3 regions of the Phytobacter sp. V69 genome follow, and region 2 is predicted to be linked to each of the others. Evidence: predicted binding sites of a transcription regulator. Region 2 holds the regulator's gene; each other region holds the start of a gene.
What was found. The regulator Fur, encoded in region 2, represses iron uptake genes when iron is present. The targets are predictions, from matches to a motif close to ATAATAATGAGAACNACTATCAA.

Region 1 (10,183 bases), on a different contig from region 2:
GCTCCGGCATTGTCGCGGGGATGGGATGCTGCCAACGCTCCAGACGACCGGGATAGCAGATCACATTCAATTCAATTTCCGGCGGAAGATGTTCACGCCAGCCGCGATAGAGACCAGCGTTGCCGCCCGCATGCGGCAGACAAAACAGTTGCAACTCAGGCTTAATGTATCCGCTTAATGTTCGTATCCAGGGGGAAGTCAACGCGTTGTCTCCTCTGTGAGTTGCACTGCTGAAATGAGCCGGGATGTCACGGAATGCGTGGGCCGTGCAAGCAATTCGGAAACGCGCCCCTGTTCGACAACCCGCCCGTGCTCGACCACCATGAGTAAACCACCCAACTGTACTGGAAGGGTCAAATCATGAGTGACCATTAACAGAGCGATACCCTGCTGCTGTTGCAACTTTTGCAACAGCAGGGCCAGCCCCATACGCGTCGGCCCATCTACGGCGCTGGTCACTTCATCACACAACAACACGTCAGGGCGGGTAATTAATGCTCTTGCAAGTGCCACACGCTGCTGCTGACCGCCGGAGAGTTGCGACGGTTTTCGAGTAAGCAAATGGGCCTCAAGCCCGACCTGCGCCATCACGCTGATGACCCTCTGTTCACACTGTTCAGCACTTAATGTAGGATCGCTGAGACGCAGAGGGCGGCGCAGCAGCGCACGCACGCTATAGAAAGCATTCAGGGAGCTGGCGGGATTCTGTGCGACATATTGCAGCTGCCATTTTTGCGACGGGCTGCGTTGATGAATGTTGAGAGGCAGCGGCATGTTATGCAGACTTAAGGTGCCGGTGGCATCGGGTTGTAAACCTGCCAGAATGCGCATAAGAGTGGTTTTACCGCCGCCGGATCGGCCCGCAATGGTCAGTGTCTCACCACGTCTCAGAGAAAACTGTACTGAGGTCAGTGCAGTGCGTCCGCCATAAGCAGCCCCTACGGCCTCAGCACTCAGGACGACCTGAGCAGAGGAGGCTTCCTGCTCAGGGATGGGGCAAGGCAACCAGGCATTGAGCAGGCGCTGACCGGCCTGGGTACCAGGTGTGCGCAAAAATGCCTGAGTGGATTGTTGTTCAACCACTTCCCCCTCTGACATCACCAGAATCCGGTCGGCTATCTGACTCGCCTGTGGTAAATCGTGTGCTACAAACAGCACGCTCATCTGATGCGCGCGCGCAGTGGAGGCGATCCAGTGCATCACCGCCTGGGTACTCAATCCATCCAGCGCGCTGGTCGGCTCATCCATCAGTAGCAAGCCAGGATAGCCAAGCATAGCAGCCACTGCCATCACGCGTTGCAGTTGTCCGCCAGAGATTTGATGTGGATAACGCCGCAAAAAAGCCGCATCATCGGGCAGCCCCAGTTGACGGAAATGAGACGTCACCTGCTGATCGCGTTGAGCATCTGTGAGTCCGCGACGCGCGGCCATCCATCGTAAATACGTGCCCAGCGTTTGCGAAGGTACCATGCTCAGACGGGGATCTTGCGGTACAAAGCCAACGTGCCGGGCACGCAGCTTTCTCAATGCTCGGGCATTGATTGAAAAGAGCGACTGCCCCGCGAGCCATACCTCACCGCGAATGGCAGTTGTGGCGTCAGGAAAGTGCCCCAGTGCCGCACGCAGCAAAGTACTTTTACCACTGCCTGAAGTACCAACCAGCGCCGCAATTTCCCCCCTTTTTATCTGCAGCGAAACGGTATTGATCAACGTCTGTTCAGGAAGTTCCACGCTAAGCTGTTGAATATTTAGCCTACTATCGGCAATGCTTTGTGCGTGCGAAAACGAAGCCACCGGAGGCGCATATCTTCTGCGCGCATAAACAAACAATCCATCCAGACTCAGGTTCAGAGGAATAAGCAGCAGCAGGATAGCAAAGATCGGCGCGAGGGTTGCCCAGGGTTGAAACGATAACCCCTGACGGTTCTCCATGATCATCAGCCCCCAGTCAGCCAGGGGTTGTTGCGCCGCCAGCCCAAGGAAACTGGCGGTGGCCAAAATGAAAATGGCTGCCAGCAGGCGAAGGCCAACATCTGCACTGAGCAGGGGTAACAGGTTAGGCATGATCTCCCGAAAGAGAATCGCTGCCAGTGACTCCCCCCGACAGCGCGCCATGTCGACGTAATCTTGCTGTAATTGTTGCAACGTCGCGGCACGAACCAGACGGAAAATATCGGGCACCATCACCAATATCGCCGCAACCACTGCGGCCGTATAACCGCGCCCGCTAACGGTGACCACCAGTGTCAGTAACAGCAGCCCCGGAATACTGAGCAGGATGTCAGCCAGCAACAACAACATCCGTTCAATCCAGCGTCCTTTCAACGCCGCAAGCATCCCCATCAGTCCGCCAATCAGCCAGGCCAGTAATACGCTCAGGCAGGCCAGCAATAAGAGTTGTTGACCACCGCTGAGCAGGCGGCTGAAGACGTCTGCGCCGAGATAATCTGTCCCCATCCACGCCGCTGAATTTGGCGAAGCAAAGGGCATATCACGTATCTCATCGATCGCATAAGGTGCCAGCCAGGGGCCGATAAGACCGATGAATGCCATCAGGCTGAAGAAGACGAATCCTGCATATGGCCGTTTACGCATCGCGCCCTCCCCGGAAAGCAGCGGGGTTAAGCAGCCCGGTCAAACTATCCGCGAGGAGATTCAGTAGCACCGTCAGTGTACACATCACCATCGAGATGCCCATCACCACCGGCGTATCGCGCGATAGCGTGGCATTAAGAAGTGCCGCTGCCAGGCCTGGCCAGCCAAACAGTGTTTCTGCAACCAGTGCGCCAGCAAACAGATAAGTGATGTAACGTGCCAGGACCGGTAAACAGTGGCCTAATGCTTCGGGCAGGATCCAGTGCAATACCACGCGGTATTCCGCTATTCCATTCATCCGGGCGCATTCACAGGCTGGAGACTGAGAAGCACGCATAACACCAAGGCGGACCAGTTTGATGTTCTGCGCTAACGCGACACTGAGCAGTGTCATTATTGGCAAAATAAACAGTGACCACTGTGACCACAACGACTGGCCCGGGGAGAGAAGCGAAAGCGCAGGCAACCAGTGAAGCGTTAACGAAAACACCATTACCAACAGTGTGCCCGTCACAAATTCCGGTAACGCCGCGAATCCCAGGGAAAGAAGACTGATGCCTCTGTCGATGACACTGCCTGAATGAAGCCCACAATAGATGCCTAAGCCCAGGGAGATCACCACCAGCAACACGCTGGCGCTGGCCCCTAATGCCAGTGAGCTCCCCCCACGCTCGCGAATGAGCGTACTTACGGATCGCCCGTTTAAGTAGCTGGTCCCCCAGTCACCGTGCATGACACCCTTGGCCCACTGCAGATAGCGTGCAGCTAAAGGCTGATCAAGACCCAGTTGCGCGCGTAACGCCGTCACCTGCTCGCGACTCCCCGTCCCCGCCAGACGCTGGCTGGCAGCATCACCTTTAACCAGCGACATGGCACAAAAGATCATCACCGAAAGAAGCCACAAGGTGAAAACCGCCTGCGATGCACGCCATAGCAGGCGCTTAATTAAAACCTGACACTTCATGCTGAACGCAGCCAGGCATCACGCAGCAGCGGATAGTCAAAGAAGCCAGCCGCTTTGACGCCAAACACACCTGGTGCAGAAGCGGCAATAGACGGAATTCGCGCAAAGATCGCGTCACCGCCATGCTGCCACAGGTAGTGCTGGACATCAGCAACACGCTGGCGCAACGCATCACCGCGTGCTGCCTGCATCGCATTCATCAGATCGTCAAGTTGCGGCGTAGCCGGGCCGGTGAATGACCAGGGAGCCGCATGGCCATAATAGAATGGCAACGCAACGGGCAGCGGCATCGGGCGATAAAGATTGGTTTGTAATGGTGTATTCAGCAGCAGATTAAAATCGCTGTAGTAATCGGCAGCGGGAACGCGGTCCAGTTGCAGATCAAATCCCGTCCCTTTTACCTGGCGTAGCAGTAATGTAGCGCTTTCGGCCGTACCGTATTCGTAGTCGCTGGTGCGTATCTTTGCGGCAACAGAGGCTATGCCTGCCTTCTGGAACAGCGCACGGGCACGTTCAGGATCGTAATGGCGGGTCGGCAATTCCCCATTAAACCACGGTTGCCCCGCGCCCAGGGCATCATTTGCGACTTCGCCTAATCCCATGGTCACTGCGCGTACCATCGTTTCCCGGTCAATCGCATATTTCAGCGCTTCGACAACCGCGGCGTGATTAAAGGGCGCCTTACTGAGATTCATACTAAATGCCAGATTGCTCATCTCCGATTTCGGAGAGTGCCACAGTTTCACTGCCGGATTAGCTTGCTCTGATCGCGCGGTGAGTAGCGCCATCCCCCCCACATAATCAAACTGCCCCGTTTTCAAACCGTTGAGACGTGCAGTGGTGTCACCGACGCTGTAGAGTTGAATCTCATCCAGCCACGGACCACCGTTTGCCGCATCCCAATAGTCTGAACGCGCCTGCAACACACTTTTATCCTGTGACCAGGATTTGAGTATGTAAGGTCCACTCCCCACTGCCGCAGTAAAGTCCTGCGTATTTTCTGGAAAAATAAAGATTGACTGCGCCAATAATAAATCAAATGAACCCACCGGTTTGTGCAACTGCAATGTCAGTGTGCGATCATCCTCAAGACGTGATGCCGTCAGATCGAGCGGCTTCAGCCAGCCACTTTGGCTACCCGGCTGGCTCATCCAGGTACGCAGGCTGAACATCACATCTTTGCTTGTGAGTTGACGACCATCACTGAATGTGACGCCCTGCCGAAGTTTTACGGTCCAGCGTGTCGCATCGTGATTAGGATCTGCAGATTCCATCAGGCGCCATACGATGCGTTGATTGTCTACTTCCGCTAATGAATCCCACACTAATCGTGCGCGTACATAGTCGATATTACTGTTGGTGGCTCGTAACACGTCGGTTGAATCACTGCTGGAACCTGCGAACGCGGCACGCAGTATTCCACCTCTCCGCGGCTTGGGTTCATCTGCCCATGCCAGCGGTAAAAAACCATTGCTGAGCGCGATACCCGCGCCAATACCCATTGTTTTTATCAGTGTTCTTCTGGTTAAACTCTGGTTCATATCCCCGCCTCTCCCTTAACGAAATCATTAAATTTCCGCTTCATTAATGACCATGTCATATGTTATATCATTACATCACCACTAGTGCTATTGATAATCATTCTCACAATAGGCATTAAGAAAACCTTTTATTATTTTCAGGCAGAGGATTGTTATGGAACGCACCGCTTCGTATTTGGCAGGAAAAAAAATCACACAACGCGCAGTAACGGGCCTTTCACTTTCATTATTCACCCTCGCGCTGCAAAGTGCCTGGGCGCAGCAAAATAATTCGACCATAACAGTGATAGCACAGGATGAGGTGTCACACGGAAGCAGGCTTTCGGCAAAGGAAAGCAGCAGCGCAACTAAAACCACGACACCGCTGGTGGAAACACCGCAATCAGTGTCAGTGATCACCCGTCAGCAGATGAATGACCAAAACTCACGCAGCCTGAACGAAGCACTGCGCTACACGCCAGGCGTGGCGGCCGAGCAATGGGGCGGCGTAACCGCATTTGATCAGTTCACTATTCGCGGGTTTAATTACAGCGACACTGGCTATTCCGATGTGTTTCAGGATGGTTTACGCAATACCAATGGCCTGCTCTATGGAGTGCAGCAGGTCGACCCTTTCCTTCTGGAACAGATCGATGTCTTACGCGGACCCGCGTCCGTGCTGTATGGGTTATCAAATCCCGGCGGTGTCATTGCTCTCACCAGCAAATTGCCGACGCGTGAAACGATTCGTCATGTAGAAGTTGAAGGTGGTACGCAGAATTACGGACGGGTCGGCCTGGACTTTGGTGGAGCAGTGAATGACAGCGGAAGCGTACTCTATCGCTTCGTCGCCACCGGCCATCTCGCCGACGGCATGCAGCAGGGCTCGAAACTCAAAGGCTATGCGCTGGCCCCCTCCATCACCTTTAATCCTGATGACAACAACAGTCTTACGCTTTACTCACGCTTTCAGTACGACCCGGATTTGGGGGTGATCACTTCTTTGCCTGCCTATGGCACGGTGTTCACCAACCCAAATGGCAAACTGCCGCGGGATGCTTACCCGGGTGAGCCAAACCACAACACCTTTAGTCGTAAACAATCAACCGTGGGCTACAGCTACACCCATAATTTCAGCGAAGACTGGTCCACGGTCTTAAAAGGCCGCTATTTCGGCGAAACGTCCAATTATGATGCAGTGATCATGTCAGGTCTGAACAACGATATGCGCACCATTAGCCGCAACACCGCAGTCTCTGACGAGCATTACAACACACTCAATTTTGATAATCAGATCCACGGTTTTTTCGATACCGGTGCATTGAGTCATGAGTTACTGACGGGTGTGGGCGTTGACCATATGCGCGGCCATACTTACTACGGTAGTGGCAGCGTGTCATCTCTTGATATTTATCATCCTGACTATGGTGTCGCCGAATTTGGCCCAACCGCGCTGTGGCAGGATAGCCGCGTTTCATCCACGCAAACGGGCGTCTATCTGCAGGACCAGATTGCCTGGCAGCAGTGGCGTACCACGGTGGGTATCCGCCACGACTGGAGCAAAATCATCAATAAAGATTTTCTCTACGGTCAGAATTACGAGCAACACGATCAGGCCACCACGGGACGTGTTGGCCTGAATTATCTGTTTAACAATGGCATCTCGCCTTATTTCACCTGGGCGCAATCTTTCCAGCCGGTTGCCGGTCTTTCTCGCGATCAACAACCCTTTAAACCCAGTCGCGGCGAACTCTATGAGTTTGGCGTGAAGTATCAGCCACCGGGCACCACGACCCTTATTTCTGCCGCTGTGTACAACCTGACACAGGACAGGAGCCTGAGCACTGATCCGGCGAATTCCGCTTTCCAGACCCAGGGCGGAAAAATTCGTGCACGCGGGCTGGAGCTGGAGGCACGGGGCGCCTTAACCGAACAGTTCAGTGTGATCGGTAGCTACACACTGCAGCAGGTGAAGTACACCCAGGACACTCAAGGCCGCGAAGGCAAAACCCCACTGCGCGTACCACGGACATTTGGTGCGCTATGGCTGGACTGGCAGGCGCCAGCAGGCACAGAGGTTGAGGGTTTAGGCATCGCTGTGGGGGGGCGTTTCAGCGGCGGCACCAAAGGAGGGACCATGGACAATCAGTTTAACACCGGGGGTTATGGCCTGATGGATGCTTCAATTCGTTATGAGCTCGGCAAACTCGATCCTTCTTTACGCGCTGGCAAAGTGCAACTGACAGCACAAAACCTGCTGGACCGCAAAGTTGTCGCGGGTTGCTATTCCACCGACACAGGCTGTTTCTGGGGTGCAGGCCGTCAGGTGATTGCCAAATTTAGCTGGGACTTTTGATGTAATTGCCGGCCAGTAGTCGGCAATCCTTTTTCGGTAAGGAGAAAGATGATGAACGAACGTCAGCGTTACAGCGCCTGGAGTGACAGTGAGCGTGAACACTATCGACAAAATGACTATTGGGTCGATCAACCACTGGGCGAACAGTTACGCCAGTGGGCAATTCGGCAACCCACCAGCATCGCACTGGTGGCAGGAAAGCAGCATCTGAGTTACGCAGGGCTGGATAATCTGGCCGACAGACTTGCTGCGGGATTAGCCGCGCGTGGGATTCGCTCACAAGATAATGTGTTGCTGCAGTTGCCAAACTGTATTGGCCTCGTGGCAACACTGTTCGCTCTGTTCCATCTCGGCGCACGCCCGATTCTTGCCATGCCTGGCCAGAAAGCGGCAGACATTGATGCCTTGAGTCAACTGGCAGAACCCAAAGCCTGGTTTTATCCTCATCACTATCTTGGGCATGACTATCAAACATTGGCATCGGATATGGCAGTTAAACATCCCGGTATGCAACGCTGGCAGGTGAATATCCATGACGATGCAGACTCAGTGATGACAGCGTTTCAGTCCGAGCCCCAGCCTTTTCCTGCACCGCATGCAGAAGATATTGCCCTCCTCCTCCTTTCTGGTGGCAGCACCGGTACGCCCAAATTGATACCACGCACGCACGCCGATTACTTTTACAACGCACGTCGCATGGCGGAGATCTGCCAGCTTTCCAGCCAAAGTGTGTATCTGGCGACATTGGCTGTGGCACACAACTTCACCCTCTCCTGCCCGGGAGTGCTGGGCACGCTATTCTCAGGCGGCAAAGTGGTGCTGGCGCAAACCTCAGGCTGTGATGAAGTGTTCCCTCTTATTGAGCGGGAGAAAGTCACTTTCACTGCACTGGTACCACCGCTTGTCACCCTGTGGCTGGAGTGTCGGGCATGGGATGAAAGCGACCTCTCCAGTTTGCAATTTATTCAGGTAGGGGGAGCACGGCTGGATAGTCAACTGGCAGCAAAAGTCAAACCCACCTTTGACTGTCAGCTCCAGCAAGTTTTCGGTATGGCTGAGGGACTAATTTGTTGCACACGGCTTGATGATAGCGATGGCGTGATTTTACACACTCAGGGTCGTCCGATTTCGGATGCGGACCAAATAAGAGTGGTGAATCAGGATGGACTTCCCGTAGGAATCGAAGTCTCCGGTGAACTTCTTACCCGCGGCCCCTATACTATCGGCGGCTATTATCGCGCTGAAGCGCAAAACCTGCAGGCGTTCACGCCGGATCATTTTTACCGTTCTGGTGACCTGGTGCGCCTGACCGATGCGGGCAACTTCGTCGTGGAAGGTCGGCTCAAAGAGCAAATTAATCGTGCCGGTGAAAAGGTGGGTTGCGCAGAGATTGAGTCGTTTATCACTAATCACCCTGATGTGGCAAGTTGCGTCGTAATTGGTGTTGAGGATGCACGCCTGGGTGAACGTATCTGTGCCTGTTTACCGGGTGATACCCACCTGACACTGGCTGATTTACGTGGCTACCTGCAGCAACAAGGTGTCAGCAATAATAAACTGCCTGACCAGTTATTACCTGTTAAGCGTTGGCCATTAACCGCCGTTGGCAAGATCGATAAGCGTCAGCTGGCGGATATTGCCATGCTTGCCCTGGACAGCAGTGAGTCCAGCCATACCCTCATCCTGCAGGCTGACCCGCTCGATGTCATTTATCACTTGCTGAAGAACGAATCTGATTGTCACATTGCCTATGAGCGCGACGAATGCTGGGATATTGGAATAGGCAGTCAGGTAAAAATCTCACTGTATGTTGATCGTGCTGAACTTACCCTGCCCAACGCCGTGGAAAAGAGCTGGCAAGGTGGCAGCTGGCAGACAAATCTGCAACAGGCGCTGGATGCGATTCCCTTTAGCGACTGGCAGGCTTATGGTGTGAGCCATTTCGAGTTCTCACACCTGATACACGATGTGCAGCCAAAACACTTACCTAAGGCACCCCCCCTGCTGGCCCTCTTTATCCCGCATGTGCAAATCAAATTAAAGCCGGGGGAAGCACAACTGATCGCGTCTTCTGATCAAGATTTATCGCAACTGGTGAAGCGTGTTCAAGCGGCGGATCGTGTTGCAGTGTTTCCAGAACCTGATGCTCAATGGCAAGCTTCAATCGCCAAACAGATTCGCGAACAGGATGCGCGCGACTATTGCCAGCGCGTTGCCCTGGCAGTGGAAGAAATTCAGCGCGGTGAATATCAGAAAATTATTCTTTCTCGTCGAATAACCCTTGCCGCTCAAGTCGATTTATTAGCTAGCTATCACGTTGGCCGCCGTTTCAATACCCCGGCACGTTCGTTTGTTGCCCGATTGAACAACGATCACTTCATTGGGTTTAGCCCTGAGACGGTGGTTGAAGTCTCCGATTCTGGCGCGGTCAGCACTCAACCACTGGCCGGCACGCGAGCACTTACCGCTGACGAGGCCGAAAATCGGCGATTGCGCGAAGTTCTCAGTAACGATACGAAAGAAATTGCTGAGCATGCGGTGTCCGTCAAGCTCGCCATTGAAGAACTGATCCCCCTATGTGAGAACCATTCAACCCACGTCAGTGATTTTATGCATGTCTCACTGCGCGGCAGTGTGCAGCATCTGGCCTCTCGGATAAAAGGACAACTTCGCAAAGAGTTCGATGCCTGGGATGCCTTTGGCGCACTGTTTCCCGCAGTAACTGCTTCGGGGATACCTAAGCGCCCG
Region 2 (10,183 bases):
GTCGTTATCAGGCAGGCTTCTTCCCAATCATGATGTTCGGCCTGCCGGGTGCAGCGCTGGCTATCTACCATTGTGCTCGTCCGGAAAACAAAGCCAAAGTACTGGGTATTATGATGGCGGGTGCGTTTGCTGCCTTCTTCACCGGTATTACCGAACCGCTGGAATTCTCCTTCATGTTCGTGGCTCCGGTGCTGTACTTCATCCACGCTGTGCTGACCGGTATTTCCGTGTTTATTGCAGCGACCATGCAGTGGATTGCCGGTTTCGGCTTCAGTGCGGGTCTGGTGGATATGGTGCTTTCGTCTCGTAACCCGCTGGCGGTTCACTGGTACATGCTGATTCTGCAAGGTCTGGTGTTCTTCGTTATCTACTACGTGGTGTTCCGTTTCACTATCCAGAAATTCAACCTGCTGACCCCGGGCCGTGAACTGGCGGTGGCCGGTGACGAAGCTGATGGTCAGGATGTGAATGTCAGCACGGCTTCTGAGCAGGATGTGAGTGGTCTGGCACGTCAGTACATCGCCGCAATCGGGGGGGCCACTAACCTGACCGGTATCGATGCCTGTATCACCCGTCTGCGTCTGAGCGTTAAAGACTCTTCACTGGTCAACGAAGCACAGGCCAAACGTCTTGGTGCGAGCGGCGTTATTCGTCTGAATAAAACCAGCGTGCAGATTATCGTGGGCTTCGTGGCTGAGAAAATCGCGAATGCGATGAAAACGGCGGGCGATGTTCCGGCAGGCGCGGCAGCTCCGGCTCCGGCAGCAGCCAGTGCGGCTAAACCGCAGGCGGTGCCGAATGCCAGCGCGTCTATCATTGCTGAACTGGTTTCCCCGGTGACCGGGCAGGTGGTTTCTCTGGATGAAGTGCCGGATGAAGCCTTTGCCAGCAAAGCCGTTGGTGATGGCGTAGCGGTAAAACCGACTGAGAAAACGGTCGTTGCACCGGCTGCGGGCACTATCGTTAAGATCTTCAACACCAACCACGCGTTTTGCCTTGAAACTGAAAAAGGTGCGGAAATCGTTGTCCATATGGGTATTGACACCGTTGCGCTGGGCGGTCAGGGCTTCACACGTCTGGTCGAAGAAGGGGCTACCGTTGTTGCAGGGCAGCCAGTACTGGAAATGGATCTGGAATACCTGAACACCGCGGCGCGTTCGATGATTAGCCCGGTGGTGTGCAGCAACATCGACGATTTCTCCGGTCTGGTTATCAAGGCGCAAGGTTCTGTTGTGGCAGGGCAAACACCGCTGTACGACATCAAAGGCTAATGCCGTAATCTGAACCAAAAATAGCGATAAGCGGCTGAGGATCCTCCTCTGCCGCTTTTTTTGCAACGATCGACCCCATTCTTTCTCTCCGGCACCTATTTTCCGTAACTAAGGGTTGTCTCTGAGGGCCGCTTATAAGATCATGTGCCGTTATATGTTGTTTACGCCTTGAGGAATCTACGATGAGTGAGGCTGAAGCCCGCCCGACTAACTTTATTCGTCAGATCATTGATGAAGATCTGGCTACTGGAAAGCACTCCACTATTTGCACCCGTTTTCCGCCTGAGCCGAATGGCTATCTGCATATCGGTCATGCGAAATCCATCTGCCTGAACTTTGGTATCGCGCAAGATTATCAAGGGCAATGCAACCTGCGTTTTGATGACACTAACCCGGTAAAAGAAGATATCGAGTATGTTGATTCCATCAAAAACGACGTGCAGTGGTTAGGTTTCCACTGGTCAGGCGATGTTCGCTACTCCTCTGATTATTTCGACCAACTGCATAACTATGCCGTTGAGTTAATCAGCAAAGGCCTGGCCTATGTTGACGAACTGTCTGCAGACGAAATCCGCGAATATCGCGGTTCACTGACCGCACCGGGTAAAAACAGCCCGTATCGCGATCGTACGGTCGAAGAGAACCTCGCGCTGTTTGAAAAAATGCGTGCCGGTGGTTTTGAAGAAGGTAAAGCCTGCCTGCGTGCAAAAATCGATATGGCCTCGCCGTTTATCGTTTTGCGCGACCCGGTGCTGTACCGCATTAAATTTGCCGATCACCACCAGACCGGCAGCAAGTGGTGCATCTACCCGATGTACGACTTCACCCACTGTATCAGCGATGCGCTGGAAGGCATTACGCATTCCCTGTGTACGTTGGAATTCCAGGACAACCGTCGTCTGTACGACTGGGTGCTGGACAACATCACCATTCCGGTTCACCCGCGTCAGTACGAGTTCTCCCGTCTGAACCTGGAATACACCGTCATGTCCAAGCGTAAGCTGAACCTGCTGGTGACCGACAAGCATGTTGAAGGCTGGGATGACCCGCGTATGCCGACTATCTCGGGTCTGCGTCGTCGTGGCTACACCTCCGCCTCCATCCGTGAGTTCTGTAAGCGTATCGGTATCACCAAGCAGGACAACACCATTGAGATGGCTTCACTGGAATCTTGCATCCGTGAAGATCTGAATGAAAACGCACCGCGCGCCATGGCGGTTATCGATCCGGTTAAACTGGTTATCGAAAACTATCCGCAGGGCGCAAGCGAAGTGGTTTCGATGCTTAACCATCCGAACAAACCGGAAATGGGCAGCCGTGATGTGCCGTTTAGCGGTGAAATCTGGATCGATCGCGCAGACTTCCGTGAAGAAGCCAACAAACAGTACAAGCGTCTGGTGCTGGGCAAAGAAGTTCGCTTGCGTAACGCGTACGTGATCAAAGCGGAACGCGTCGAGAAAGACGCGGAAGGCAACATCACCACCATCTTCTGCAGTTACGATGCCGACACCCTGAGCAAAGATCCTGCCGATGGCCGCAAAGTGAAAGGCGTTATTCACTGGGTGAGCGCTGCCCACGCGCTGCCGGTGGAAATTCGTCTGTACGACCGTCTGTTCAGCGTGCCAAACCCGGGCGCAGCAGAAGACTTCCTGACCGTGATGAACCCGGAATCTCTGGTCATCAAACAGGGTTACGCTGAGCCGTCACTGCAGGCTGCCGCAACGGGCACAGCTTACCAGTTTGAGCGTGAAGGCTACTTCTGCCTTGATAGCCGTTATGCAACGGCTGACAAACTGGTGTTCAACCGCACCGTGGGTCTTCGCGATACCTGGGCAAAAATCGGCGAGTAATCGCATCTTGCCTGAACGCTAAAAAACGCTGCCTTGTGCAGCGTTTTTTTATTTCTCAATTAAAAATAAGATCCTGCCATCTTTCTTTTTTCTAAACTATTGTTTTAATTTTATCCAATCATCTTTTCATTTATTTATTGATAATTCGAGTTAAATTAGCCTGTAAGCCTTGCTGTGTAAGCACTCAGCTGATAATCCGCAAATCTGTGTTGTCCGTCATAATCCCTGTATTCCGTTCCCATTAAGACTTGATAATTCGCGTCGCGAAAAATATGCTTACAAGCGATAGGAATAGAAACATTTTCTATAACTATCAGTAATATTTAATTTTTTTATTTTATTGCTGTTTGCATTTGCACAGCACTTTTATGTTTTTGTCAAAGAGGAACACTCATGAACGCGTTTAACGCTCAACGTAAGGCGTTAGCGTTGGCTATTGCCTGCGCCACCGCATTATCAGGTTTAACTTTCGCCCCTTCCGTCAGTGCCGCTGGCTTTGTGGATGACTCCACGCTCACCGGTGGGATTTACTACTGGCAGCGCCAGCGTGATCGCAAAGATGTCACCGACGGCGATAAATACAAAACCAACCTCGCGCACTCCACCTGGAATACCAATCTTGATTTCCAGTCTGGCTATGCTGCCGATATGTTCGGTATTGATATCGCGGCTTTCGCGGCGATTGAAATGGCTGAATCCTCAGGAAGTGCGCACCCGAATGAAATCGCGTTCTCCAATAGCCACAAAGTGTATGACGAAGACTGGGCCGGCGATCGCAGCGGGGCAAGCCTTTATAAGGCAGCGGCGAAGTTCAAATATGGCCCGGTGTGGGCGAGGGCAGGGTATATTCAGCCCAGCGGGCAAACCCTGCTGGCATCAAACTGGAGCTTTATGCCTGGCACCTATCAGGGGGCTGAGGCTGGGGCGAAACTGGATTATGACGACTCTGGCGTGCTGAGTTTCTCGTATATGTGGGCCAATGAATATAAAGCGCCGTGGTATAACGAAACGGATCACTTCTACCAAAATGATCGCGTAAGCAAAATCAATTACGTCCATTCTCTAGGCGCGTCTTACGACTTTAAAAACGATCTGCTCCTCGAGGCCGCGTTTGGTCAGGCGCAGGGCTATGTTGATCAATATTTTGCCAAAGCCAGCTACAAATTTGAGGTCGCGGGGAATCCCCTTTCCACCAGTTATCAGTTCTACGGCTCGCGCGATAAGGCCGATAACAACACCATCAATGATATCTACGACGGTACCGCGTGGCTGCAGGCGCTCACTTTTGGTTATACGGTTGGTCCGGTGGATTTGCGTCTTGAGGGAACCTGGGTTAAAGCCGATGGCCGCCAGGGCTATTTCAATTCACGTATGACGCCCCTCTACGGATCTTCCAATGGTCGCCTGGATATCTGGTGGGATAACCGTTCTGACTTCAACGCCCATAACGAAAAGTCGGTCTTTGTTGGTGCAATGTATGACCTGAAAGACTGGAATCTGCCGGGCTGGGCGGTAGGTGCATCGTATGTCTATGGCTGGGATGCGAAACCGTCCAATGTTTCTTCCGGAGACAAATACTACGATGCGGGGAATTCCATCAAAGAGTCGGCTTACAGCCTCGACCTGCTGTACACCGTGCAGGAAGGGATGGCAAAAGGCACCCTGTTTAAACTGCACTTTACCCAGTACGACAACCACTCCGATATCCCGAGCTGGGGCGGCGGGTATAACAACATCTTCCAGGACGAACGCGACGTGAAATTTATCGTCATTGCGCCGTTGAATATCTTCTGATGCGAGGGAATGCCATGACGATGAAACCAATACTGCTTGTTCTGATGACGCTGGGACTGGCTGCCTGCGTACAACAGCCACAGGCGCCAAAGGAAGATGCCCGCTTAAAAGAGGCTTACAGCGCCTGTATCAATACGGCTGAGGGCTCGCCGGAGAAAACGGCGGCCTGCAGAAGCGTGCTGGATGTACTGCGTAAAGAGAAAGCACACCAGCAATTCGCGGAACAAGAGAGTGTGCGCACGCTGGATTATCAGCAGTGTCTTGAAGCAACGCATACCGGTAACGGCCAGGCGGTAAAAGCGCGTTGTGATCAGATCTGGCAGGAGATTCGCCAGCATAACGCGCTGAATTAACCGTGTGAGATAGCCCGCTTCGGCGGGCTTTTTTGTCTTTGCGATACGCAGAAATAAAAAAGCCAACCCGGAGGTTGGCTTTAGAGAGAAGCGAGGATTATTTATCCGTCGCTTCGTGCGCGTTATCGTCTGTACGGCAGTCACCCTCGGCACAGTGGCCATAGAGGTAGAGGCTGTGGTTAGTCAGACGAATACCGTGTCTGGATGCAATCTCACGCTGACGCGCTTCGATAGAGTCATCACTGAACTCGATCACTTTGCCGCAATCCAGGCAAATTAAGTGGTCGTGGTGATGTTGCTGCGTCAGCTCAAAGACGGATTTACCGCCTTCGAAATTATGGCGGGTCACGATCCCGGCATCATCGAACTGGTTGAGTACACGGTACACAGTCGCCAGCCCAATCTCTTCGCCCATGTCGATCAAGCGCTTATATAAATCTTCCGCACTGACATGGTGGTTCTCCGGCTCCTGAAGCACTTCCAGGATTTTTAACCGAGGAAGCGTGACTTTCAGGCCGGCCTTCTTTAATGCGGTATTGTTGTCAGTCATGCGGAATCTGTCCTGTTGCTAAACGATTCACTTCCCGTCGGGAAGCTACAAGGAATGCACCTGGGATAATGCGTCTCATTATAGAACTGCCATGCCTGAATGAAAACTGCAAGTCCTCAAGTAAAGTAAGCTTTTAAAACGTGGCAGCGCCAACAAAGTCCTTTTGCGTTACCCGTTTTAACCAGGGGCCATTGTACAGCGCTGGAGAAAAAAGTTAAAAAATTGTAGCAATTATTTCCATCGCTTTTATCTATTAATCAGGCGCAACCAGCAGGTTGCGCCAAACAACATCAGGCATTGATGATCTCTTGCAGGTGCAGCTCTTCAGAAATCTGTTTCACCCACTTGTCGACGCGACCAGCGGTCAGTTCCGGCTGACGGTCTTCGTCAATGGCCAGACCAACGAAGTGATCGTCATCTGCCAGGCCTTTGGACGCTTCGAAATGGTAACCTTCGGTCGGCCAGTGGCCTACGATGGTTGCGCCGCGCGGTTCAATGATGTCGCGGATAGTACCCAGCGCATCACAGAAGTACTCAGCATAGTCTTCCTGGTCGCCACAGCCAAACAGAGCAACCAGTTTGCCGTTAAAATCGATATCTTCCAGCGTCGGGAAAAAGTCATCCCAGTCACACTGTGCTTCACCATAATACCAGGTCGGAATGCCAAGCAGCAGGATGTCGTAACCTTCTAAATCCTCTTTGCTGCTTTTAGCAATGTCATGCACATCGGCAACTTCTTTACCAAGTTGAGCCTGGATCATCTTTGCGATGTTTTCGGTATTACCAGTATCGCTGCCGAAAAAAATGCCTGTGATTGCCATGAGTAAAATAACCTCTTGAAACTTAATGATATGGTGGTGGCGATTGGCCCACGGATAAGGGCAATCATAGCAGATCAGAGAAGCACGCGGAAACTGCAATCACGCAAGACTGCACTCTGTGCAACATGAAAGTGTATTTTTGCGATGAATTAGAGGATTTCCTGGTTGTTCAGCGCGTTAAGCTGAGCCAGTAACATCTCTTCAATCAATTCACTCCGGCTCATTTCGCGCGCGTCCGCCAGCGCGTTTAACGCGTCGACAGCCTCTGCGTTGAGTTTTAATTCGACGCGCTTAAGCCCACGAACTTTATCGCGTTTAAGCTGATTGCGCTTATTCACGCGCAATTGCTCGTCGCGAGAGAGCGGATTGGTTTTAGGACGTCCCGGGCGACGTTCATTCGCGAACAGATCTAGTGTCGTGCGGTCCGTTTGTTCTTTAGCCATGATTTAAGAATACTACGGGAAGTACAAGCAATCGGGTCATAGCCCGGGCTGATTAGCGCGCCATCATACATCAGCGATGCGGACACGCCAACGACCGGGCGCTTTCCGGCAACCGGTCGCCGGGTTTTTAATCAGTTTGTCTTTTCAGCGAGATAACGACGGATGGCGCGCAGAACCGCTTCCGGTTTTTCTGCATGCACCCAGTGCCCGGCTCCGGCTATCACATGCGCACGTGCCTGCGGGAATTGTTGCAGCAGTTCGCCACGATACTGTTCGGTGACATACGGCGAGTTACCGCCGGGGATAAAGAGCGCTGGATGGTTCCAGGCCGGTACCGTTTCCCAGCCCACGATATGGGGATATTGATCCCATAGTGCTGGCACATTGAAGCGCCACTCGCCGTCGACAAACGACTTGAGCAGGAACTGAATTACCCCTTCTTCATCTATATATTCGCGCATGACGACTGCCGCCTGCTGGCGTGTGGTGGCATTAGCCTCGGTTGCAGCGTTGATAGCGGCAAAAATTTCATCGTGGCGACGCACGTTATAGCTAACCGGGGCGATGTCGATAGCGACAAGCTTATCGATGCGTTCCGGTGCCAGTGCGGTAAATGCCATAACGGCTTTCCCGCCCATGGAGTGGCCGACAAAGGTCGCACGTTCAATGCCGTGGGCGTCAAGGGTATCGAGCAAATCCTGCGCCATCGCCGGGTAATTCATCTCGGGTGAACGCGCGGAAAGGCCGTGGTTTCGCATATCAACCTGAATAATGTCATGGTCATTAACAAGGTCGCGGGCGAGTACACCAAGGTTGTCCAGGCTACCAAATAAACCGTGAACCAGCACGATGGGAGAATTGTTGTGCGATTGTTGTGCAGATTGCGCTCGGGTATTCAATTTCATGGCAAAGTTCTTTTTTTCGCTCTTTCGGATTAAGGTATCATGTTGAACATTCTGCCGTCCGGCTGCAAGGTTTAGACACATTCTGACTTTTGCCGCCATCCTGGTTTGACGCTATCCGCTGTTGAGATTTGACTTTATAATCTCAATAACTTGTATTCAGATTAGACACTGCACTGGATTAAGATGAAAACGATCGAAGTTGATGATGAGCTCTACAGTTATATTGCCAGCCACACAAAGCACATTGGCGAGAGCGCATCCGACATTTTACGGCGCATGTTGAAGTTTTCCGCCGCCCCGCAGCCAGCTGCCGCTGTTCAACTCCCGAAAGAAACGCCTGCACCTGTTACGGTTGAAGCAGTCAAACCGGTTAATACCGCGAAAGACAAGGTCCGCGCGGTGCGTGAACTGCTGCTCTCTGACGAGTATGCGGAGCAGAAAAAAGCCGTGAATCGCTTCATGCTGGTGCTGTCTACACTCTATTCATTAGATGCAAAGGCTTTTGCAGAATCCACTGAGTCTCTGCACGGGCGCACCCGCGTATACTTCGCGGCTGATGAACATACCCTGTTGCAAAACGGCAATCAGACGAAGCCAAAACAGGTGCCTGATACCCCGTACTGGGTTATCACCAACACGAATACGGGTCGTAAATGCAGCATGGTGGAACACATCATGCAGTCAATGCAGTTCCCGGTGGAATTGATTGAAAAGGTTTGCGGCACAATTTAATCCTTGCATAAAAAGGACCAGGCAATGGCTAACCACGAACGTGCGGGGCAACCTGCGCAACAGAGCGATTTGATTAACATCGCCCAGCTTACTGCGCAGTACTATGTGCTGAAACCTGTCATCGGCAACGCTGAGCACGCGGTAAAATTTGGTACGTCAGGTCACCGCGGCAGCGCGGGGCGTCACAGCTTTAATGAACAACACATTCTGGCCATCGCTCAGGCTATCGCCGAAGAGCGTGCCAAAAATGGCATCACTGGCCCGTGCTATGTCGGTAAAGATACGCACGCTCTGTCCGAACCGGCGTTTATCTCCGTACTGGAAGTGCTGGCGGCAAACGGTGTTGACGTGATTGTGCAAGAAAATAACGGCTTCACGCCGACCCCTGCGGTATCTAACGCTATCCTGGTACACAATAAAAAAGGCGGCGCGCAGGCTGACGGTATCGTCATTACGCCGTCGCACAACCCGCCGGAAGACGGTGGTATCAAATACAATCCGCCAAACGGTGGCCCGGCTGATACCAACGTAACCAAAGTGGTTGAAGACCGCGCTAACGCGCTGCTGGCGGATGGCCTGAAAGGCGTGAAACGCATTTCGCTGGATGCCGCGCTGGCGTCGGGTCACGTGAAAGAACAGGATCTGGTGCAGCCGTTCATCGAAGGACTGGCTGATATCGTCGATATGGCGGCAATTCAGAAAGCGGGCCTGAAACTGGGCGTCGATCCGCTGGGTGGTTCCGGTATCGAATACTGGAAACGGATTGCTGAATTCTACAAACTTGATCTGACCATTGTGAACGATCAGGTTGATCAAACCTTCCGCTTTATGCACCTCGACAAAGACGGCGTGATCCGTATGGACTGCTCCTCTGAGTGTGCAATGGCCGGTCTGCTGGCGCTGCGCGACAAGTTCGACCTGGCTTTCGCCAACGACCCGGACTATGACCGCCATGGCATCGTAACGCCTGCAGGTCTGATGAACCCGAACCATTATCTGGCCGTTGCCATCAACTACCTGTTCCAGCATCGCCCGCAGTGGGGTAAAGATGTTGCCGTGGGTAAAACCCTGGTCTCTTCTGCGATGATCGACCGCGTGGTGAACGACCTCGGCCGCAAGCTGGTGGAAGTGCCGGTGGGCTTTAAATGGTTTGTTGACGGTCTGTTTGACGGCAGCTTCGGCTTCGGCGGTGAAGAGAGCGCAGGGGCATCCTTCCTGCGTTTCGACGGCACCCCATGGTCAACCGACAAAGACGGTATCATCATGTGCCTGCTGGCGGCGGAAATCACCGCTGTCACCGGCAAAAACCCGCAGCAGCACTACGACGAACTGGCCGCCCGCTTTGGTGCGCCGAGCTACAACCGTCTGGGCGCCAGCGCGACCTCCGCACAGAAAGCGGCGTTGTCTAAACTGTCTCCGGAAATGGTCAGCGCAAGCACGCTGGCAGGTGACCCGATCACTGCA
Region 3 (10,183 bases), on a different contig from region 2:
GCAAGGCGCACCGAAAGAGATTGTGACCGCCGAGCTTATCGAAGCAGTATACGGTTTGCGCTGTATGATTATTGAAGACCCCATCGCCGGCACGCCGCTGGTGGTGCCGCTGGGACGCCGGACGGTCTGATGCAGTCCCGGATGCGAATAAGCTTGTAGCCCCGGCAAGCGTCAGCGCCACCGGAGAATGTCCCGGATGCGGATAAGCTTGTAGCCCCGGTAAGCGCGAGCGCCACCGGGGACATTCCCTCTGAAACTACCCCAACAGCTCGCGCAATACCGGGCCAATCGCTTCAAACGCCTGCGGTGAAATGATATCCACGTGGGCGCAATCCTGGCGATAAACCTCCAGCTCATTCACCCACGGTGCCCAGGCTTCTTGCGGATCCATCCCCGGCGTCAGCGTGCGTTCGGCGACAAACAGCGTCGCTTTACCGTCAAACTTCGCGCTATGGGCCGTGGTCAGCAGGCGCACCGCATCGCCATAGTTGCCTTCAATGGCGGCAAACAGCGCTGTCGATGTCTGCCCTTTTTGCGCTGCCAGGAAGGCCTGACGCTCGCGCTCGATTTCCGCCAACACTTCCGGGTCCAGCCCGTTGGCCTCTTTCTCCGCCCAGTTCTGCGTCTCCGGCGGCCAGGTATCCAGCAGCCCTAAGAAGGCCACCGTTTCCCCGCGCGCGCTCAGCCGGGCAGCAATCCCCTGCGCCAGCGTTCCACCCAGCGAGTAGCCGAACAGGTGATAAGGCCCGTGCGGTTGCTGCGCCAGCAGAGTCGCAAGATGGTGTTCGCACACCTCATCCAGCGTGGCGGCCTGCTGCATCGGCCCCTGTGGACGCGGTGACTGAATGCCCATAATCCCCCAGCGCGGCGAGAGATAGCGCGCCAGCACGCTGAACTGCCAGGCAAAACCGGAAGCCGGATGGAAACAGAACAGCACGGGACCGTCGCCGTCACGCAGTGGCAGCAGGGTTTCCAGCCCGAGCTGGCTATTAGCCTGCGTCTGCGTCAGCAAGGCCGCCAGTTTCTCAACCGTGGAGGCCACCATAATCTGCCCCGGCGTTACCGGGCGTGCAAACGCCTCACTCAGCTGTGCAGCCAGGCGCATTGCCAGCAAAGAGTGACCGCCAAGAGCAAAGAAATCGGCCTGCGCGTGTTGAACTTCGCAACCGAGCAGCACGGAAAAGGCCTGCGCGACCTGCGTTTCCACTCCCGGATGCGGCGGCCGACCGACCTGCTCACGCGCGGGTTCAGGCAGCGGCAACGCTTTTCTGTCGAGCTTGCCGTTGGCGCTAAGCGGAAGCTCGCTCAATTGCAACAGCACCACCGGCACCATGTGCGGCGATAGCTGCGCGCTGAGTTGCTCGCGTAACGCGCTGAGATCCAGCGGCAGGCCGCTCTCTGACACCACATAACCCACCAGTTGGCGCGCATCGCCATTACCTGCCGCCGCCTGATTGAGCACACAGGCATGCGCAACGCCCTGCGCGACATCCACCAGCGTCTGCAGCGCTTTGTCTATTTCGCCCAGCTCAATACGTTGGCCGCGAATCTTGAGCTGATCGTCGCTGCGACCCAAATATTCCACCGCGCCGTTATCCAGCCACTGCGCCACATCGCCGGTGCGATACATTCGCTCGCCGGGGGCAAACGGGTCGGCGATAAAGCGGCTGGCGGTAAGATCCGGTCGTCCCAGATACCCTTGCGCCAGTTGAATGCCGGTCAGATACAGATCCCCTGCAACACCTGGCGGTACCGGCTGCATCATGCTGTCCAGAATGCGCAGCCCGGTATTCCAGACCGGATAGCCAATCGGCACGCTGTTGTCCTTCACCGCCGCCAGCTCATCGCCAAAGGCCGGATACCAGCTCACGTCGACGGCGGCCTCGGTAGGCCCGTAAAGGTTATGCAAAGGTGCGCCGGTCAGTTGTTCCCACTCGCGGCACAGGGCTGCCGGAAGCGCTTCTCCGCTACAAAACACCTTGTTTAACGTGCGGCAGCTTTCCTGCGCAGTCTGTGGCGTGAGTGAGGTGACAAACGCCGCCAGCATGGACGGGACAAAGTGCGTGGTGGTCACGCCAAAGTGGGCGAAAAAGCGCTGTAACGCCTGCGGGTCGCGGTGTGCATCCGGCTCCGCCATCATCAGTTTTGCCCCGGCGATAAACGGCCACCAGAACTCCCACACCGAGACATCAAAACTGCACGGCGTTTTTTGTGCCACCACGTCCTGCGCGTTCAACGGATACTGATTTTGCATCCACAGCAGGCGGTTCACGATCGCGGTCTGCCCAACCATCACTCCTTTTGGCCGCCCGGTAGATCCCGAAGTAAAGATGATGTAGGCAGTGTGTTCCGGGCGGGACAGCACCAGGGGCTCACCGCCGGTCACCGCCAGCGGTGCGGTATAGCAAAGGTGAGTCAGACCAGGCAGTTCGCTAAAACGCGCAAGCTGGTCATCAGAGGTGATCAGCAGCCGCGGCTGAGCATCTTCCAGCATCATGTGCAGCCGCTCATCCGGATACCCGGTATCGAGCGGCAGCCAGGCAGCACCGGCTTCGACAATGGCATGCAGCGCCAGCGCCAGGAACACGGAGCGCGGTAGCGCAACGGCAACGCTGTCACCAGGCTTCACACCACGTTCACGCAGAAGCTGCGCCAGCGCCACCACCTGCTCACGCATTTCACGGTAGCTAAACTGCCAGTGCGCATCGGCCAGCGCAGGGGCGTCCGGCGTACGCGCCGCCTGCTCTGCCACCAGTTGGCTCAGCGTTGCGGACGGCAACATCATGCCGGTATCGTTTATTTTTTCGATTCTCTGCCACTCATCGGTGGTGATCAGCTGTGCCTCACCGCAGCGCAGCGTCGGATCCGCGGCAAACTGGCTCAGCAGGCTGTGCAAACGTGCGATATGGTTATTGAGCACGCTTTCATCGTAGCGGCTGCGGTTAGCCAGCACTTCCAGCGTCAGACCGCCCTCTTCATCCGGGAAGAGCGCGATCTCCAGATCGTTGACCGGTCCCGTCGCCAGGGTGTGAGTTTGCCCGGCAATCCCGTCAACATCAAGCAAGTAATCGAACATTTTGACGTTAAAGACCGGGCCAAAGAGCGGCTCATCTCCGGCTGCGCGTCCGGCGTCACGCAGGATTTGCTCGGCATCGTAGCGCTGATGGCGGCGCATCTTTTTCAGTTGCCCGGCAAGCGCAGTAGCCAGTTCCGCCAGGGTTTGCGTCTCGTCAATGTGCACGCCCAGCGGCAGCACATTGAGCACTGGCCCGGTCGCGGTCAGCGCCGCCGAGCCCATGCGGCGCATAAAAATAAATCCGGCAGCATAGTCGGGCCGCCCACAGAGTCGGCCTAACCACAACGCCACCAGCGCTAACGCCAGATCGGCTGACTGGCACAGGCTCGCCGCCTGGGTCAGGCGGCGGAATGCGGCACTGTCCAGAGACATTTTCAGGCGCAGGATATCGGTCGTTGCCGCCCGGCCCGGTAGTGGCGCAGGTGAAAGGGAAACCGGCGCGGGCAGCGTGCGTTTTTGCTCTGCCCAGAAGGCTTTATCGCGCTGCCAGGCGTCGCTCTCCCGATAGCGCTGATATTCATCCACCACCTCGGCAAACGGCGTAAACGGCGTGGGCGGAATGGCGTTACCCGCGCGCAATGCGCGGTAAATAGCGGCAATCTGGCGGGTAATGGCCGGGAAACTAAAGCCATCTACCAGCAAATGGTGATAACGCTGATACCAGAACCAGCGGTGGTTATCGACCTGAATAAGTACATGGCAGAACAGCGGTTTGCCGCTGTCCACGCGCAGATTCTGCGCGAGATCGGCCTGCATCAGCGCCAGCGCGGCGGCGTGTGGTTCGGCGTGATGGCGAACATCAACGCGCTGCGGAAGGGCAAACACACCGTCATCGTCCAGCAGTTGCCAGACATCACCGTTATCTTCCGTAAAGCGCATACGTAGGGTGTCGGCCTGCGCCAGACCTTCTGTGATGGCCTGCGCCAGCAGTTGCGCGTCCAGTTCGCCGTCCAGCTCAACATAGTGGGCCACGCTCCAGGCGTTGGGCAACGTCGAGAGTTTTTCTGCCATCCAGATCCCCGGCTGCGCGGCCACGAGGGGTAAACGTGTGGTCATTCGCGTCTCCTTAGCTGGCGTGGTGCGCAGGGGTTAAATTTTGCCAGTTGGCCTTGAGCCACGCGTTGCAGGCATCCTGCGAGGAGGGCTCGAACACCACGCGCCATCCTTGCGGTAACGCACACTGCTGCGGCCACAGACTGAACTGCAGCTGCACGTTTTGCAGAATAAAAAATTGCCCCTGCTGATTATCGAAGGGGTTGCTGAATTCCATACCTGGCTCCTGTCGTAAATTGCGCTTACTGCGTAGCGCGAGTCAGGGGCTGCCAGAGGGTAATAAGCCCTGCGGTCAGCCCGCCGCGCCAGCAAAGCGCATCATGTCCGCCGTCAACCTGACGCCAGAAAACCGTCTGCTGTGTGTGCTGTAATTGGGCATAAAGGGCCTGATTGGCCCGAAAAATAATCGGCTCACGCACGCCGGCTTCCAGAACAATGCGCAGACCCTGCGCCGATAGCTCGCCGCGTTTGAGTTGTTCGATAAGAAGGCCGTCCTGCTGTCCGCCGCGATTCGGCCACCAGTAGGAACCCGACTGGCTCAGCACGCAGCCAAAACGCTTCGGCCAGTTCAGCCCGGCATACAGCGATGACAGGCCGCCAAAACTCTGCCCAGCCACGACCGTACGGGCCGCATCGTCGCTAAAGGGGGTCGTCGCCTGTACCTGCACTAACAGCTCCTGCTGAACCGCCAGCCAGAAATCAGGGTTACAGGGCAGCTCCTGGCTACGGTGGGCGGTATCGATCACATCGATCAGCACATAAACCGCAGGGGGCAATAACCCCTGTGCGGTGAGGGCGGCCAGCGCGGGCCAGACAGGCATGCTTTCGGCCCAAAACTGGCCATCAAGCAGTATCGCCAGCGGGCGCTCAGCGCTGTGATCATCGCCGGTGGTGTACACCCACACGCGGCGATGGTTATTCAGTCGCTGGCTATGCCATTGCATCACCTTCGGCGGGGTGTAGGCAGAATCGGGCAGATCCCAGCCTGCCTGATGCGGCGCACCGGGCATCGCCAGCGGCGAAACGGGGTGGCCTCGACCGCCACGCCAGGAGTGGGTATTGAGTGGATCGGCAATAGCGCGCGGTAGCAGCTTGCGCCAGCCTTCGCGCAATGCCGCGCGGTCCGGTGGTGTCTGGGCAAAAACCTGTGGAGAGAAGTCGTCAGCCTGGTCGGAGGGAATCAGGCAGTAGCTCCCGCGCCAGCCGGCTTCCAGATGTGTTTGCCAGCACCAGACATCCGTTCCGGGAATGCGCGCCAGCGATTGTGGCGTTGATTGCTGATGGTGGTCAGTGACGCCAGTGATATAAATCCAGACATGGTGAATGTCGGAAGTCGTTTCTGTGCCTGCCGGGTCACGCCACCAGAAGGTAACGTGATAATTTCCCTCGTTATCCAGACGCCACTCCGGCCCCTCTTTTGCCTTCCACCAGGCCTCGCTCCCCGCTGTCGACGTCAACGTCATAACCTCATTTTAATCGTGGAAACTTTTGCTTGCAGATCAAAAAATATTGATAATATTATTGATAACTATTTGCGTTTGCAATAGCGTATTGTCCGCGCTTTCGCGAGCGCGTCTTTCATTCTAACAGTGCCAGCGTTTGCGGATTTTCTCAGGACGAACCCTCTTCGCATCTGCATGGCAACAGCATGCCGTATTCCTTACCTATTGGGAAAAAGGATCTACCGGGAATGCGGCGATAAAAGCAGGAAAAACAATGAAAAACAACATTCGTTCCCTGACCTTATTGGTCAATTTGGGGATTTACGGCGTTGCTTTGCCCGCTTTCGCGGCAGAGACTACTACCAACGACACAGCCAGTAATGATGACACTATTGTTGTTAGCGCAGCGCAGCAAAATTTGCAGGCGCCAGGGGTTTCAACCATCACTGCTGATGAGATCCGTAAAAACCCACCCGCACGCGACGTTTCTGAAATTATCCGCACCATGCCCGGCGTTAACCTGACGGGTAACTCCACCAGTGGTCAACGTGGTAACAACCGTCAGATCGATATCCGTGGTATGGGTCCGGAAAACACCCTGATCCTGGTCGACGGTAAACCGGTCACCAGCCGCAACTCTGTTCGTCAGGGCTGGCGTGGCGAGCGTGATACCCGTGGCGATACCAGTTGGGTACCGGCAGACATGATCGAGCGCATCGAGGTCATTCGTGGCCCGGCAGCGGCGCGTTATGGCAACGGTGCCGCGGGCGGTGTGGTGAATATCATCACCAAAAAATCGACCGATCAGGCATGGCACGGTTCATGGAATAGCTATTTCAATGCGCCAGAGCATAAAGACGAAGGCGCGACCAAGCGTACCGACTTTAGCCTGAGCGGCCCGCTGGGTGGCGATGTCAGCTTCCGTCTGTATGGCAACCTGAGTAAAACCCAGGCCGATGCTTACGACATCAACCAGGATCACCAGTCTGAACGTACCGGTATCTACTCCAACACTATGGCCGCAGGGCGCGAAGGTGTGGAAAACAAAGATATTAACGGCGTCGTGCGTTGGGATTTCGCACCGCGACAGGCGCTGGAGTTCCAGGCCGGTTACAGCCGCCAGGGGAACCTGTACGCAGGCGACACCCAGAACACCAACAACGACAGCAGCACCAACAACTTCGTGAAGGAAAACTACGGCAAAGAGACCAACCGTCTCTATCGCCAGAACTATTCCGTCAACTGGACCGGTGCCTGGGATAACGGTGTGACTACCAATAACTGGGCGCAGTATGAGCACACCCGCAACTCCCGTCTCGGCGAAGGGCTGGCAGGGGGGCTGGAAGGCCTGTTCAACAGCGACAAGTTCTCTGATATCGATCTGGCTGACGTGATGCTGCACAGCGAAGTGAGCGTGCCGTTTGATCTGCTGATCAACCAGAACCTGACCGTGGGTACCGAATGGAACCAGCAGCGCATGAAGGACATGGCGTCCAATACTCAGGCACTGCAGGGTGGCCCGATTACCGGTTTCAACAGCACGGGTCGTAGCCCGTACTCCAGCGCGGAAATCTTCTCTGTCTTCGCCGAAGACAACATGGAAGTGACCGACACCACTATGCTGACGCCGGGTCTGCGTTTCGATCACCACACCGTGGTCGGCAACAATTGGAGCCCGTCGCTGAACCTGTCACAGGGCCTGGGCGATGACTTTACCCTGAAAATGGGTATTGCCCGTGCGTATAAAGCACCAAGCCTGTACCAGACAAACCCAAACTACATTCTGTACAGTAAAGGTCAGGGCTGCTACGCCAGCGGCACTGGCGTGGGCTGCTACATGATGGGTAACGACGACCTGAAAGCAGAAACCAGCATCAACAAAGAGATTGGTCTGGAGTTCAAGCATGAAGGTTGGCTGGCTGGGGTGACCTGGTTCCGCAACGACTACCGCAACAAGATTGAAGCAGGCTATTCACCGCTGAGCCAGACCTCTGTCGGCACCACTAAGACTGACCTGTATCAGTGGGAAAACGTGCCTAAAGCAGTCGTAGAAGGTCTGGAAGGGACGCTGAACATTCCGGTAACCGACGCGGTTACCCTGAGCAACAACGTCACTTACATGCTGCAAAGTAAGAACAAAACAACCGGCGAACGTCTGTCGATCATTCCTGAATATACCCTCAACTCCACGCTGAGCTGGCAGGTTGTGCAGGATGTTTCCGTACAGTCGACCTTCACCTGGTACGGCAAACAAGAGCCGAAGAAATATGACTACCAGGGTAACCCGGTTACCGGTTCTGCGAAGGACGAAGTCAGCCCTTACAGCATCGTTGGCCTGAGCGGGACCTGGGATGTGAACAAATACGTGAGCCTGACCGCTGGTGTCGACAACGTGTTTGATAAACGTCACTGGCGTATGGGTAACGCGCAGAGCACCGGCGGCACCACCGGCTGGATGTACGGCGCAGGCGCCAATACGTACAACGAGTCTGGTCGTACGTGGTACATGGGTATTAACACCCACTTCTAAGCACCAGCCTTCCCTCTCCCTGTGGGGAGAGGGTGGGCGTGAGGCGAAATATGCACACCGTTCACTCCACGCTACCCCTCAATTCTCACCCACTTCACATCATCAGCTTTGATCCTGCGACCTTCGCGGAGCAAGACCTTTTGTGGCTGCCCCACCATGCTGACGTTGCGCACACCGGACGCAAGCGTAAAAGCGAACATCTGGCCGGGCGAATTGCTGCCATACATGCCCTGCGCGAACACGGTCATCAGGCCGTACCCGGTATCGCCCCTGGCGGTGAACCACTTTGGCCCGCCGGGCTCTACGGTAGCATCAGCCATAACGGACAGACCGCCATCGCCGTTGTCGCGCCTTATCGCGTCGGCGTTGACGTCGAAGCAATTTTCACTCCCTCGCTCAGCGAAGCGCTCGCCGAAAGCATCGTGAATGCCGAAGAATACGCGCTGCTACAGCAAAACCCACTGCCTTTTGCGCTTGGGCTAACGCTTGCATTTTCAGCAAAAGAGAGCCTTTTCAAAGCGTTTTCCTCCGTTGCCCTTCCCTTCCCTGGCTTTCACAGCGCAAAGCTTATAGCGCTCAACGCCCGATCGCTCACCCTGCGTATCAATGCGCAATTTAGTCGACAACATGCAGGTATATGTGTCGATGTTGCATGGATTGCAGATGCGGACCAGGTCACTACCCTGGTGAGCGATATCCCCTCAGGATCGTGATCCTTTTCTCCTTTTAAGAAATTTGCTGCACAAACCGTAGACAGTTTGTCATTGCCGTTTTATCGTTAACTTGAATAATAAATCATTATTGAATATATATTCAATGTGGAGAAGAAGATGAAAACGACCCTACTGAAATCTGCTGTACTGGCTTCCCTGATCGCCGCTTCCGGCTCGCTGTTTGCCGCGGACAACGGACTGATCGCCATTATCACCCCCTCACACGACAATCCGTTCTTTAAAGCGGAAGCGGACGGTGCGGCGGCTAAAGCCAAAGAACTTGGCTATACCACCCTCGTGGCTTCCCATGACGATGACGTAAACAAACAAAACCAGCTGATCGAAACGGCGATTGCCCGTAAAGCCAAGGCGATCATCCTCGATAACGCCGGGGCAGACTCCACCGTCGGTCCGCTAGAAAAAGCCAAAGCCGCGGGCGTACCGGCTTTCCTGATTGACCGGGAAATAAACAAAACCGGCGTTGCCGTCGCGCAAATTGTCTCTAACAACTACCAGGGCGCTCAGCTCGGCGCGCAAAAATTCGCCAAACTGCTGGACGGCAAAGGCAAGTATGTCGAACTGTTAGGCCGTCAGTCCGACACCAACGCCAGCGTCCGCTCTCAGGGCTACCACGATGTGCTGGATGATTTCCCGGACATGAAGATGGTGGCACAGCAGACCGCAAACTGGAGCCAGACCGAAGCCTTCACCCGTATGGAAGCCATTTTACAAACCAACCCGGACATCGTGGGCGTTATCTCTGGTAACGACACCATGGCGCTTGGTGCAGAAGCCGCGCTGAAAGCCGCCGGGAAAACCAACGTCATCGTAGTTGGCTTTGACGGCAGCGATTACGTGCGTGATTCCATCATCAACAAAGGCAACATCAAAGCGACCGTCCTGCAGCCTGGCTGGCAGCAAGCACAAATGGCCGTCGAACAGGCCGATCACTTCCTGAAAAATGGCAAAGCTCAGAAAGAAGAGAAACAGCTGATGGACTGCATGCTGATCGACGAAAGCAACGCCAGCAAACTGAAAATGTTCAACCTGAGCAAGTAAGAGCGGAGATGTTATATCGTTAAAACAATGGGGTGCTGCATTCATAGGGTGCACCACCCTGTTGCTGACGGCCTGCACGGTGGTGGATCTGGATACAAACGGCAAGCCGATATTGCCTGTCGATCCGAATGCGAAAGCCAGCTTCGATAACATGACCCCACAGCAGATCGCGCAACAAACATGGCAAGAACGCGTCATCGACGCCGCCCACAAGCATGCGTTGGATGCAACCGCACTCACCACACAACTGAAGGCAACAAGCGACAAACCACACAGCGTGTTCGTTCACCTGACAAGCCAGGTGGAACGT

Region 1: a site for Fur is predicted at 5,191-5,213, ahead of ACSZPU_RS04690 (TonB-dependent siderophore receptor). Genes of this name have one in related genera too.
Region 3: a site for Fur is predicted at 5,645-5,667, ahead of fes (enterochelin esterase). Genes of this name have one in related genera too.

The regions. Positions count from the first base shown of each region.
Region 1 is NZ_CBFFRL010000020.1:28,623-38,805, forward strand. It holds gene ACSZPU_RS04670 (thioesterase II family protein) at 1-202, opposite strand, end outside; gene ACSZPU_RS04675 (ABC transporter ATP-binding protein/permease) at 199-2,595, opposite strand; gene ACSZPU_RS04680 (ABC transporter permease) at 2,588-3,559, opposite strand; gene ACSZPU_RS04685 (ABC transporter substrate-binding protein) at 3,556-5,100, opposite strand; gene ACSZPU_RS04690 (TonB-dependent siderophore receptor) at 5,402-7,435, shown strand; partial or broken gene ACSZPU_RS04695 ((2,3-dihydroxybenzoyl)adenylate synthase) at 7,571-9,079, shown strand; partial or broken gene ACSZPU_RS04700 (salicylate synthase) at 9,167-10,183, shown strand, end outside.
Region 2 is NZ_CBFFRL010000032.1:20,944-31,126, forward strand. It holds gene nagE (N-acetylglucosamine-specific PTS transporter subunit IIBC) at 1-1,271, shown strand, start outside; gene glnS (glutamine--tRNA ligase) at 1,454-3,121, shown strand; gene chiP (chitoporin ChiP) at 3,515-4,915, shown strand; gene chiQ (ChiQ/YbfN family lipoprotein) at 4,936-5,268, shown strand; gene fur (ferric iron uptake transcriptional regulator) at 5,366-5,818, opposite strand; gene fldA (flavodoxin FldA) at 6,109-6,639, opposite strand; gene ybfE (LexA regulated protein) at 6,789-7,082, opposite strand; gene ybfF (esterase) at 7,214-7,987, opposite strand; gene seqA (replication initiation negative regulator SeqA) at 8,171-8,719, shown strand; gene pgm (phosphoglucomutase (alpha-D-glucose-1,6-bisphosphate-dependent)) at 8,744-10,183, shown strand, end outside.
Region 3 is NZ_CBFFRL010000070.1:687-10,869, reverse strand. It holds gene fepC (iron-enterobactin ABC transporter ATP-binding protein) at 1-130, shown strand, start outside; gene entF (enterobactin non-ribosomal peptide synthetase EntF) at 257-4,132, opposite strand; gene ACSZPU_RS12000 (MbtH family protein) at 4,143-4,346, opposite strand; gene fes (enterochelin esterase) at 4,372-5,592, opposite strand; gene ACSZPU_RS11990 (TonB-dependent siderophore receptor) at 5,846-8,101, shown strand; gene entD (enterobactin synthase subunit EntD) at 8,152-8,814, shown strand; gene ACSZPU_RS11980 (D-ribose ABC transporter substrate-binding protein) at 8,932-9,873, shown strand; gene ACSZPU_RS11975 (DUF2291 family protein) at 9,887-10,183, shown strand, end outside.